DNA from 3 places in the Agarivorans sp. QJM3NY_25 genome. Region 3 is predicted to be linked to each of the others. Evidence: predicted binding sites of a transcription regulator. Region 3 holds the regulator's gene; each other region holds the start of a gene.
The links. Region 3 encodes sigma-54, which starts transcription at its own class of promoters, with help from an activator protein. Its sites were predicted from a motif close to GTTGGCACGNNNNTNGNNT; they were not measured.

Region 1 (4,248 bases), 570 kb from region 3:
GTCATTTCTAAGGCAGCGTCATTAATTCCTGACACATTACGATTCATATCTTCTGCAACCGCACTCTGTTCTTCGGCAGCCGTTGCGATTTGGGTCGATTGGTCACTTACATGTTCAATATGACTGACAATGGTTCCTAGATCGCTGCCGCAACTTTCTGCGGATTGAACGCTAACATGCGCTAAGTCTTTACTTTTTTGCATCACACTGGCGGTATCAACGGCGAGTTTTTGTAGGCGATTAATTGTGCTTTGGATCTCTTCGGTTGATTGATTAGTCCTTGCTGCTAAATTTCTAACTTCATCGGCGACGACCGCAAATCCTCGACCTTGTTCTCCGGCTCGAGCGGCTTCAATGGCAGCGTTTAATGCGAGCAAGTTGGTTTGTTCAGAAATACTACTGATCACTGAGGTGACATCACTGATCTCCATCACTCCTTCTTTTAACTTATTCACTTGATCGGTGGCCGATTCTAGTTCAACGGATAAAGTTTTAATGCTATCAACACTTAAACTTACGTCGTTATTACCAAGTTTTGCCTCTTTACTGGCATTAATTGTGTCAGTTGCAGTAGATTCAGCATAACCTGCCACTTCGGCAACGGTTGCCGACATTTGATTCATCGCTGTGGCTAGTTGGTTTAGTTGGTCTCGTTGATTGGTCACTGCTTGACTTGTTTCTTCTGCAGAAGAGGCGATGCGTGTTGCAGCATCTGCTAGTTGTTTCGCTGAGTTCACCGACTCAAGTAAAGCCTTACGAACCGAGCGAATACTTTCGTTAATTCGCATGGCAACAATACCAATTTCATCTTGGCCATGAACTGGAATTTTGGCCGTGAGATCGCCATCGGCGACTGATTTCATCGCTTGCTTAATGTCTTCAAGCGGTTTCACTACGGAAGAGCTAATGATATAACCCAACAGGATCATAATAACGATAATCAGCAAGGTGGCTCCCGCCATTTTTAACACCTGATTGTTCACTTCTTGAGCAATGTCGTCGGTTAGCATTCCTGCACCGACGATCCACCCCCAAGCTTGAAAATTTCGAAGATAGGCTATTTTATTCGAGGCTTGCATGTTGCCATTAGTCCAAGGGTAGGTAACGATGCCACCATTTGGCCTCTGCCCAGCATTAACCATGTCGTACCAATAGTGTTCTTTGGAGCCTTTGCTTGCGTCGCCCATTTGCTGACCAATCAGATCGGCCCGTATCGGATGAGCTAATATTCGGCGTGAAGTATCAATAATATATAGGTAGTTATTACCATCAAAACGAGTTGCTTCGATCAACTCCTTGGTTCGAGCTTGAGCTTCTTCTTTAGAATATCGTTGATTGAAGTCGGCTATTTGGCTGAGAGCCGCATTAACCACTGCCTTGAGGCGTGATTCTCGTTCAAAGGTTAAGTTACGGCTGAGGGTGTTTGCCGAAATTAGCGACAGGCTTATAAAGCCTATGATTGCGACACTAATAAGGATGCTAAGTTTAATACTGACTCTAATATCTTTAAGTTTTAACATTTGTCTATTACCATTTTGGCCCAGCAACGGTGTTACTTGGGGTCTAGTTACCAGTCATGCGATCAATTATTACCCTATGCTTGAATTATCATCATTGGATAAATTTGATCTTGTTAGTCTATGAAAAGCAATTCACCGTAATCGAGACGTACTTTCTTTCCTAGAAAAATTTAGTAGCTAAACCAATTTATGGGACATAGAAATCAACTTCGGTTTTTAAGGTTATAAAGTAAGCAACTCAACTTAATAGTAGTTTCCGCATTAATAGTTTCAAATTATTTGGCGATTTAATTTATAAGGTCTTTTGACATTAGTTGCTCGGCATATTGATCGAGTGCTTTAAGGGCTGGTTTATCTTTTGATTTGCTTCAGATCTAAAACTGGCTGGTGAACGCTATGAGCTTGAATAAATGGCGTCGATGGTCTTGGCATTTTCTGCTGCAAAAATATTCCTAAGTCATATCGATAAGAGTTTAATAAGCGGGCTCTTTTAGCGGGGGGTATCGAGTTTAGCAGTACAGTCTCTGAATCAAGAAGTAATCAAGCACTGTAAAAATAGTTTTGGAAGAACATCTGTTAAGAAGCCGTTATGTGTGGGAGGGGGACTACTTCGAATATTACATTATATGCTCTTGGATTGAACAATTCCTATTTATAAATCATAAGCTTATGGGAAATGTTTTTCCGCAGTTTCATTTTTTTATGACAATTTTTTGCCGTCCACAGGCAAGATTTGCCGATTCTACATGGATTTTACTGTTTAGTTAATAAACAACAGTCATATTGTTTATCGGCAGCGCTAAATAAAAATTTACATCAAATTTCAAAATTAACATAAAATGCTGAAATATATGAATTTAGTGGCATTTAATTTGCATTAAGTCATTGGTGAATGACCTAAGCGACGGATTGTTGTCGGTGATTACACGTTTGTGTCGATTAGATCTTCGTAAGGATGTGTTTCTAATGACGTTAGTGGCATTTGCTTTGCTATAAGTTGTTTATGTTTTATTTAAGCAGCTAATTAAAAGGGGCGTTCAGTCCTCTTCAGTAAAGTATATGAAAGAGTAATAAACGGAACTAGCGGAAGTGGGAATAGATCAATGATAACTAGGATGATGGTGATGTGCAGTATAGCCTTGTTAGCTGCATGTTCGACTATTAAAGAGGGCGTAGAAGATGTTGTGGAAAGCGTCCAAGAGCATGAAGACAGTAGTCAGCGACAAGTCACGGTGAGTACCGATCATCGTTCACCAATTCCAGATGACCCTTACTATGCGCCTATTGAACCCGGCCCTGCGGCGGCACCAGTGATTGTGACCGGCTCGATGTTTAACAGCAACACTTCGCGGAGTTTATATAGTTATACACCTCCTTTCGCTTTAGGCGATACCATCACCATTTTACTTGATGAGGAAGCTACTGCGACTAAGTCGGCTAGTTCAACTCTGGGGAAAGAAAATAGCTATAAGTTGGATCCGATTTCGGTACCTGGTGGCACCTTGACCATTAATGGTCGAGAAGTGCAACTAGAAATGAATCAGAAGCAAGATTTTGATGGTTCTTCAGACGCCAATCAACGACATCGTTTATCTGGGAGAATTACGGTATCGGTGGTCGACATTCTTAACAATGGCAATCTGGTGGTACGCGGAGAGAAGTGGCTGGTAATTAATAACGGGAAAGAGTATATGCGGTTTACCGGTATTGTTCGGCCTCTAGATGTTGCGGAAAATAATACGATCGGCTCTTATCAAGTGGCCGATGCACGGATCGAGTTTAGTGGTACTGGGGATCATGCCGACGTGCAAACTCAAGGTTGGTTGTCTTCGTTCCTAGGCGGAAGTATGTGGCCCTTATAGGAAGTTGATGATGCACCTATTGAGATTGATTTACTCTAGTGCTTTTTTGTATGCGCTATTGGTTGTTCCTTGTTACGGCGTGTGGCTGGAGGGAGAAGGACAGGCGCGGATTATTGATGGTCAAGTCGATACTGCTCGCCAGCAAGCGATCCAAGCTGCGTTGATCACATTAATGTATCGGGGTGGGGCGAGTGTTAAGTCTTTGCAGGTTGTTAAATCTGGAGTGCTGGAAACCGATGAACTAACGGTTCGCACTAATGGCGAAGTGTATGACATGAAGCTGTTAGTTGAGACGATCAAGGAAGACCAGATTATGGTGAAAGTCACGGCTGATATCTTTCCCCTTAATAGCTGTGAAAAGGACAGTTATGCGAAGACCTTATTTGTTGGTCCTTTTCAGCTACAAAAGCGTGAGCATGCTCAGTTGGGCGGAATTTATCGTACACCGGAAGAGGTATCACGAAGAGTTTTTCATCGTTTCAAGCAAAACAGCAAGCGGGTGGATGCGCGTCATTTAATGACTCAGCAAATTGCTTTGGATGGTCGTTACTCGCATGATTTAGAATCGCAAATGCTAACGTTCGCTCGTTCGTTATCGGAAAAATTCGATGTGCAATACATCCTGTTTGGTCAAATCGTCGATATGTCCAGTTATAACGAGACTTCCACCAATCTGCTGGGTATCAGTGATACGGTGAAACAACGAAACTTTCAGATGAAGTTGTTTGTGATTGATGGAATCAATGGAGAGACTGTTTTACGTAAAAATTATGGCTCGAATCGAGAGTGGCCGTTTGATGTCACTATGAAGTTTGATGTAACTGGTGAAACGTTTTGGTCTTCGGATTATGGCAAACTGATTGATT
Region 2 (4,248 bases), 210 kb from region 3:
TAGAAACGGTGCTGGAAAAAGCCAAACGGATGGGCAAAGCCACCGGACTGGTTTCTGACACCCGTCTCACCCACGCGACTCCTGCAGCCTTTGCTGCCCATGAACCGCATCGTTCTTTAGAAAATGAGATTGCGTCTGATATGTTGGCAACTGGTGCCGATGTGATGCTGTCTGGTGGTATTCGTCATTGGATCCCTAAATCTACCAATGATAAAGGGGAGACTTATAAGGCGCTTGAGTTATTGACTCAGGGCGATGTGAAGCTTAAGTCTAAGCGTAAGGATGAGCGCAATTTGCTGAATGAAGCGCAAACCCAAGGCTACAGTTTGGCATTTAATAAAAATATGTTGGCAAATGCGTCAGGTGACAAATTATTAGGTTTGTTTTCTTATTCGGGGATGAATGACGGCATTGCTTATAGCCATACTAAAAATGATCCGAAACGCACTCAACCAACATTGAAAGAGATGACAGACAAAGCTCTGGAGGTATTGGCTAAAGATCAGGACGGCTTTTTCCTTATGGTGGAAGGGGGGCAAATTGATTGGGCTGGACATAGTAACGATGCTGGCACGATGTTACATGAAATGATCAAATTCGATGAAGCGGTCAATTCAGTTTATGAGTGGGCGAAAGGTCGTGAAGATACCTTGATCATTGTGACCGCAGACCACGAAACAGGTTCGTTCGGTTTCAGCTATTCTTCAAATGACTTACCAAAACCAGAAAAACGTACTGGCGAAGCATTTCAAAAACGCGATTATGCGCCTAACTTCAACTTTGGTAAGTTTGATATTTTAGACGGTTTGTATAATCAGAAAATGAGTTATGCAGATATGCTTGCTCAGTTCGACAAATTGGATAAAGCGCAACAAACTCCAGATCATTTAGCTGAAATTGTGAACGCAAATAGTGATTTTTCGATTACCTCTGAGCAAGCAGCTCATGTGATGGCAACCAAGCCAAATCCATACTATAAAAAAATGCATAGCTACTTATCTGCGAATGATGTGCCTGCTATTAATGACTTCGACGCGTTCTTCCCTTATAACGACCGCGGTAACGTATTAGCGCGCCAACATGCGACGGGCCAAAATACGGTTTGGGGTACGGGCACGCATACTCATACTCCGGTCAATGTTTTTGCGTGGGGACCGTTAAAAGAAATCATTCCGGTTTCTCGAATTATGCACCACTCTGAATTGGGTCAATATATTAAAGATATGGTGAAATAGTCGGCGGTTTTCACGCTAATATTTACACGATGTTCTTGTCAAACGGTGCTAAGCAAAGGTTTAGCACCGTTTTTACATTTATAAATAAGAATTAGTTTATGGAGAATGCGCAGTGACCGAACCGCCAGCACTGTTCGGATTATCCTTTAGGTATCAGAGCCCAAAGGCTCTATCGAGCGTGTTCAGTTCGCTGCCTGCACCTAGTCTGACGAATCATCAATAGTAACAACCCCAAGCCGATTAACCAGCTGCTTTTGGGCTCAGGTACGCTGACCGCCGCTAATGTTAAACCAGTAATGCGCTCGCGCTGGATGCTGGTTGTGTGATTATCGGTTTCGAAGTTTCGGCCAAAGAACTCGATTGAGACTATTTTATCAGCCTCTGTTTCTGCAAATAAATTGACATAGCCATAAGGCTCGCGTTTATTTCCGCTCACTCTCGTTGGGCTGCCGTAGTGCTCGGGTTCCAATACGGCTGCATCTAAAATTTGGTGAGTAGCAAACATTAAGTTTTCAGACTTGGTGGTAATACTCAATTGATTACCACTATCACCTGCGCTCCACCAAAAACCAAAATACCCGACGGCTTGGTCAAAACTTAATTTTACAGCGCTGTTATTCGGAATAAATAGGTATTTCCCTTCGCCAAATGCCCCCCCATAAACCCCAAATTTGTGGATCTTCGCGGTGCCTTTTTTTACCGAGTAATAGCCAAAATCGGCTTGGTAACCCTTGGCTAGGCTGTTGTTCGATAGTTGGTCAAAATCTTCGGTGAGGGTTAATCCGCTCACTTGAGAGCTTTGAATGCCTGGTTTTTCGATACTGTAGATAACGCCTGCCTGACTAGCTAATGAAGTGAATACTGTTGTTAGAATGCTTGAACAGAGTGTGAGTTGCATGAGTATTTTGTGAAATTTTGCTTGCATTTGATACCTCGACTGGATCGCGCTAGCGTTGGTGGTTTTAGGTGCTGTTGATTACCGAGTAGTCCAGTTTCATGCCAGTTTTATTATATTTTTATTTTTCAATTGCTTATCGCTTAGTTCTTATTGAAATAGAATACATTTCTCGAAATGCAAACTAGGTATTCGCTTTTTGCAAATTCGATTATTCTTTTGATAGTTCAAGGGGGAAGTACAGTTTGTGGGAGAGGGACTCGTTATTGACTTGACGGTGCTCTCTTGGTCACTGAATCGTTTATTTAATTGATGATTTGTATTTGTTAGCTTTATGACAGGAAGGAATCATAGAATAATTATTGTTCCTGATAATTTTTGAGTTTAAATTGGCTTGTACAAGGATAATATTGTATTAGTTGTTTGGTTATATATATGAACCACAACTAATACATGCAGTTATACTTTAGAAAACGGCATTATATAAGTGTCTATTTTCAATGGGTTTTTGCCTGGTTTGTGTTACTAAAATCTACTTTTGTATATAGAAATTTTTATATTATTATTGCTAAGCAAAGCTTTAAAAATACCAGCCAATTAGATTTAAATACATCCGCAGGCTGCGCCTATAAAAATTTAATTACACCCGAATTCAACTCCGAACTGCGACATTCTTAATTCTCAAGCCGCTTCCATTATTTCTTTGAAAATGACGGCGGGTTGCTTGAATCCTAAACATTTTTTCGGACGATAATTTATCCTTCGCTGAGCCCTCTCAATATCCTCATCACTGACAGTTCTTAGGTCTGTTCCTTTTTTAACGTATTGTCTCAATAAGCCATTAGCGTTTTCATTAGCTCCTCGTTCCCAAGAGCTATAGGGATGAGCAAAGTAAACCTCGGCCTCCAATGCCTCTGCTATTTCTTCATGGCCAGCAAATTCGCGACCATTGTCAGCTGTAATTGTATGAACGAATTCTTTGTAAGGCATTAGCATATCAATGGTTGCTTTCGTCACATCTTTTGCCGACTTTGAGGGAACTTTTTTTGTCAGATAGAAACGTGTTTTACGCTCTAAAATGGTGATGACAGCTCCTGTCCCGTGTTTACCTAAAACCGTATCAATTTCCCAGTCACCAAAACGTTCGCGGCTCTCAACAACTTCTGGCCGTTCATCTATCGAAACAGCATTTTTGATAGCAGGCGCTTTCTCTTTCTTACCTCGTCGATACCGTTTGTGGCCTTGGCGTAAGTGTCGAAAGAGTTTGCCACCCTGTCGCTTATTACGAGCAACAAAACGGTAAATCCACTCATGACTCACGTTAGCTCCAGCGCGGGTTAAGACATTAGATATTTGCTCTGGACTCCAATCAATAGTCAGCAACAATTCTACAAAACCTATGCGTGACTGAGATATTCGATACTTACGAGCTTGCCTTCGTTTCACTACCGCTAATTGATGGGCTCTATCTGGCAGATACTGCTCCTTCTTACCACATCGCTTCAACTCTCGATAAATAGTTGAGCGGTGGCATTTAACTGTATTGGCAATTTCTGGTACTGAAATCCCCTGTTCCAAAAGGGCTGAAATCTGATATCTTCTCCCCTCGGTCAACTGCTGATAATTCATGGTAGTACTGCTTGTTTCTTTGGCGAGAAGAGCGTACCACTTTCGGCAGTTGGCTTCCTCTTCTACACCTTTCCATGAATGTCGCAGTTATTATCTGAAATCGGGCATGTTTAAAAATAACGTATGGTGCTTAGATGAGTCAGTTAACTAGCTTAAGTCATCAGAGTACATTGTGACATCTACCTTATGCCATCGTTCATCCGCTTGAAGGCATAAGTAAGCACTGTTATTTGCCGCGCACGACCCTGTTCCCTCCGAGAATGCAGTATCGGGTTGTTTGTGATCGGGATAATCATTGTAAACAACTCTCAAGGCTGGTCTGGCAATCGACCACTTAGTTCAGTTCAACTGGGGGAGCAATGGTCAACAAGAGGTGAGTGTTGCAGGCTATTTTAGATGAAGCAGCAAAGCTAGCGATTAATGCTTTTGATTCCTCACGCATTATGTCGGTGATATAAAAAAGCAACTGGTCAATGCTTAGATAGCCGT
Region 3 (4,248 bases):
CCTCGTCGAAGTTTGCTTCAACGAGTTGTTGTATGGCATCGAGAGCAGCCTCTGCATCGTTACCTTCAGAGATTATCGTGAGGGTATTGCCTTGAGCGCTTGCCAACACCAGCAATCCCATCACGCTGGCAGCCGAAGCGGTTTTTTTCCCGTCAATAATACTTACTTCAGCTTCAAATTCTTGTACCAATTCGACCAGTTTGGTGGCTGGGCGAGCGTGTAAGCCCAGTTTGTTTTTTACGACGACTTGTCTAGTGAGTTTCAAGTTTATGTTCCAAAGTTCGATGGCGCCGCTGCACCTTACGTTTTTGACTAAAGTGTTCAGCCAGTTGTTCGGCGACATAAACACTACGATGTTGTCCGCCAGTACAACCAATTGCGATGGTCAGATAGGCGCGATTATTGGCTTCTAAATGCGGCAGCCAAGATCCTAATAAATCAGCGATTTGCTGGATGTACTGCTCTACAAGAGGCTGCTTGGCTAAATAATCTTTAACCGCTTGATCGAGACCGCATAAAGGTCGTAGTTCTTCTTGCCAGTGCGGGTTCGGTAAAAAGCGAGCATCAAATAGGTAATCGGCATCATTGGGTACGCCATTTTTAAAGCCAAAGGACTCAAACACCATAATTAATTGCTGCTGTTGTTCTCCGGTCACTCGCGATCGAATGAGCTGACTCAATTCATGTACGGATAAACGCGAGGTATCTATTCTTAGGTCAGCATTGCGAGAAATGGGGGCGAGCAGGGCGGTTTCAGATTCTATGGCCTTGGCTAGAGACATGTCGTTTTGACTCAGTGGATGAACCCGCCGAGTTTCACTGTAGCGGCGGATCAGCGCATCATCTTTCGCGTCGAGAAAAATACTTAATAGGTTAAGCTCAGAGCCTTCATCGCGAATTAGTTGACCGATGGGTGAGGGTTCATCAGGTAAATTTCGCACATCAATGCTAATGGCGACTTTGGTGTACTGTCTTTTTAGGTGTTCAATTAAAGGACGCCATAATACGACTGGTAAATTGTCGACACAGTAATAACCTAAATCTTCTAATACTCGTAGTGCGACCGTTTTACCTGAACCGGAGCGCCCGCTAACGATAATCAGTTCCATGATAACCCCTAATAACGATTAGAGTCTTAGGCTATCATGATCGTGTATAATTCGTCATCACTTTGTGCTGTACGAAGTTGTTTGCATATTTGCTTATCGTTAAGTTTTTCAGCAACTTGAGCGAGAGTATTTAGATGTTGTTGACATTGGTCTTCGGGAACCAGTAAGGCAAATATTAAATCAACGGCTTGATTGTCAATGGCGTCAAAGGAAATCGCCGGAGTACAGCGTAATAATACTGCGGTCGCATGGTATTGATTGCCTATTCTACCGTGAGGGATCGCGATGCCTTGGCCAATGCCAGTACTGCCCATGCGTTCACGATTTAATAAACTTTCAAATATACTTTTAGATGTGGTGTCGAGTTGCTTCGCAACTAGTTCACTGATCAATTCCAATGCTCGTTTTTTTGACGAACATTGGACTGCACTTTGGGTGCAGTCCAAGCTTAGTACTTTATCTATTTGCATTACTATGACTAATGTTTGGTGAGTTTTTCTTTATGCTTAATGACTTGGCGATCGAGCTTATCGATGAGGCTATCGATGGCCGCGTACATATCAGCGTGTTCTGAAGTGGCGAATAATTCACCACCATTTAGGTGTATAGTGGCTTCGGCAATCTGATTCAGTTTTTCGACATTGAGAATAACATGGACATTATTAATTTGGTCGAATCGTCGTTGTAGCTTAGTAAACTTAGTGTGGACATATTCTCTCAAAGACTCAGTGATTTCTACGTGGTGTCCAGTAAGGTTAATTTGCATAGATGTCGTCCCCTTTATAGTGGCCTTTAAATAAGGCTCTTACGTTGGTTAGAAGGTGGAATAGCCAATGACTCACGATATTTAGCTATCGTACGCCTAGCCACCTTGATGCCTTGATCTGCCAAAATATCAGCGATTTTACTATCGCTGAGTGGTTTACTGGTATTCTCGGCAGCAACCAGTTTCTTAATTAATGCACGAATGGCTGTTGAGGAGCATTCTCCTCCACCATCGGTAGCCACATGGCTAGAGAAAAAGTATTTGAGTTCGAAGATCCCGCGAGGGGTATGCATGAATTTTTGAGTCGTGACCCTAGAGATCGTGGATTCATGCATTTCAACCGCTTCGGCAACATCATTCAATACCATCGGTTTCATGGCTTCTTCACCATATTCAAAGAAAGCTTGTTGGTGATGCACGATGCAATTAGAGACTTTCAGTAGGGTTTCGTTACGGCTTTCAATACTCTTGATGAACCATTTTGCTTCTTGCAGATGGCTGCGAATAAACTGGGTATCGTTGGCGTTGGTCGAGGTTTTAGTCATCGATGCATAATGTGAATTGATGCGTAGTTTTGGCATCGCGTCAGGATTGAGTTCAACCACCCAGCGACCTTGACGTTTAATCACCGAGACATCGGGAATTACGTATTGGGCTTGATTTGGTTCGACGGCATTACCAGGTCTTGGCTCTAAGGTGTGAATCAGCCGCATCACTTCGCGTAGCTGCTCCTCTTTTAACTTGGTTTTACGGGCCAATAAACGAAAATCTCGATTTGCTAATACGTCAATATGATTCGATACGATGTCTTTCGCTTCATTCAGCCAAGGTGTTTGTTCGCTGAAACGACTTAATTGGATGAGTAAGCATTCCTGTAGAGAGCGGGCAGCAATACCAACTGGATCGAAGTGCTGAATACGTTTAAGTACTGCTTCAATTTCATCTAACTCGACATCTAAATCATTATTTTCAATCGAACGTAGTCCCTCAAGTAATTGCTCACAATCTTGGGTCAGGTAACCTGATTGGTCGACTGCGTCGATGATGGCGAGGGCGATAGCTTGGTCTATTTCACTAAAAGGCGTGAGGCGCATTTGCCAGAGCAAGTGATCTTGTAAGGAGTCAACGGTTTCACCTTGAAACAACATGTCGTTGTCATCACTGCTGCTACCGGATGAAGAGCTGGCAGGAGCCGAGCTCGCGCTGTAAATGTCATCCCAAGTTGAGTCAACCGGAAGATCGTCTGCGACGGTATCTTGACTAATCGCATCGCCAGTTTCCATCTGGCTGCTATCGATCTCCGTTTGGCTATTGTTTGCATCACTATTTTGCTCGCTGGCTGATTTAAATTCAGCCGAGTCTGCGTCATTTGCTTGCGCTTCATCTGCTTCTAGCAGAGGATTACTCTCCAAAGCTTCTTGGATTTCCTGCTGCAGATCCAGCGTCGAAAGCTGGAGTAAGCGTATGGCCTGTTGTAACTGGGGGGTCATGGTTAATTGCTGACCAAGACGCAACTGCAAAGATGCTTTCATTAATTACCGCTGTTCCTTCTTTTTATTATCGCGTTTGAGGACATACTTTAACTATAGCTTGAATTGTTCACCGAGATAAACTCGTTTCACATGCTCATTTTTAAGTATCTCCTCAGGTTTTCCTGAGGCTATCAGTTCGCCTTGGCTAACGATATAGGCGTGCTCACAAACATCTAGTGTTTCTCTTACATTGTGGTCGGTGATCAATACACCCAGACCGCGATCACGAAGATGTTCAATGATTTTTTTTATATCGATAACAGAAATAGGATCCACGCCTGCGAAGGGTTCGTCAAGCAAAATAAACTTAGGTGCGGCAGCTAGAGCGCGGGCAATTTCTACTCGGCGACGTTCACCGCCCGACAGACTCATGCCTAAATTCTTGCGAATATGACCAATATGAAACTCTTCAAGTAAGTCATCGAGCGCGCCCATTTGTTGTTGTTTATCGAGGTCTTTACGTGTTTCTAAGACCGCTAAAATATTCTTTTCTACCGAGAGGCGACGAAAGATAGATGCTTCTTGCGGTAGGTAACCTATGCCTTTGCGAGCCCGGGTATGCATGGCGGTACTTGACAGATCTTCGTTGTCAATTAGGATCCGCCCTTGGTCCCTTGGGACTAAACCAACCACCATATAAAAAGTGGTGGTTTTTCCAGCGCCATTGGGCCCTAATAAACCGACAATTTTTCCAGTTTCAACATTGAGACTCACGTTTTTAACGACCTTGCGCCCCTTGTAACTTTTGGCAAGGTTTTCTGCAATTAAGGTACTCATGGTTGAGGCGTGGCCTTGGGGGCAACTTTGTTGAGTTGTTGGGGTAAGAAAATGGTGGTCACCC

Region 1: the regulator sigma-54 is predicted to act here: its motif matches at 2,380-2,398, upstream of ACRRSW_RS21640 (flagellar basal body L-ring protein FlgH).
Region 2: the regulator sigma-54 is predicted to act here: its motif matches at 2,221-2,239, upstream of ACRRSW_RS18020 (Npun_F0296 family exosortase-dependent surface protein).

The regions. Positions count from the first base shown of each region.
Region 1 is NZ_CP194041.2:4,724,880-4,729,127, reverse strand. It holds gene ACRRSW_RS21645 (methyl-accepting chemotaxis protein) at 1-1,520, opposite strand, end outside; gene ACRRSW_RS21640 (flagellar basal body L-ring protein FlgH) at 2,624-3,382, shown strand; gene ACRRSW_RS21635 (flagellar assembly protein T N-terminal domain-containing protein) at 3,390-4,248, shown strand, end outside.
Region 2 is NZ_CP194041.2:3,948,519-3,952,766, reverse strand. It holds gene ACRRSW_RS18025 (alkaline phosphatase) at 1-1,235, shown strand, start outside; gene ACRRSW_RS18020 (Npun_F0296 family exosortase-dependent surface protein) at 1,405-2,160, opposite strand; gene ACRRSW_RS18015 (IS30 family transposase) at 2,812-3,759, opposite strand.
Region 3 is NZ_CP194041.2:4,154,009-4,158,256, reverse strand. It holds gene ACRRSW_RS18955 (HPr family phosphocarrier protein) at 1-265, opposite strand, end outside; gene rapZ (RNase adapter RapZ) at 252-1,109, opposite strand; gene ptsN (PTS IIA-like nitrogen regulatory protein PtsN) at 1,136-1,579, opposite strand; gene hpf (ribosome hibernation promoting factor) at 1,588-1,875, opposite strand; gene ACRRSW_RS18935 (RNA polymerase factor sigma-54) at 1,902-3,407, opposite strand; gene lptB (LPS export ABC transporter ATP-binding protein) at 3,459-4,184, opposite strand; gene lptA (lipopolysaccharide transport periplasmic protein LptA) at 4,181-4,248, opposite strand, start outside.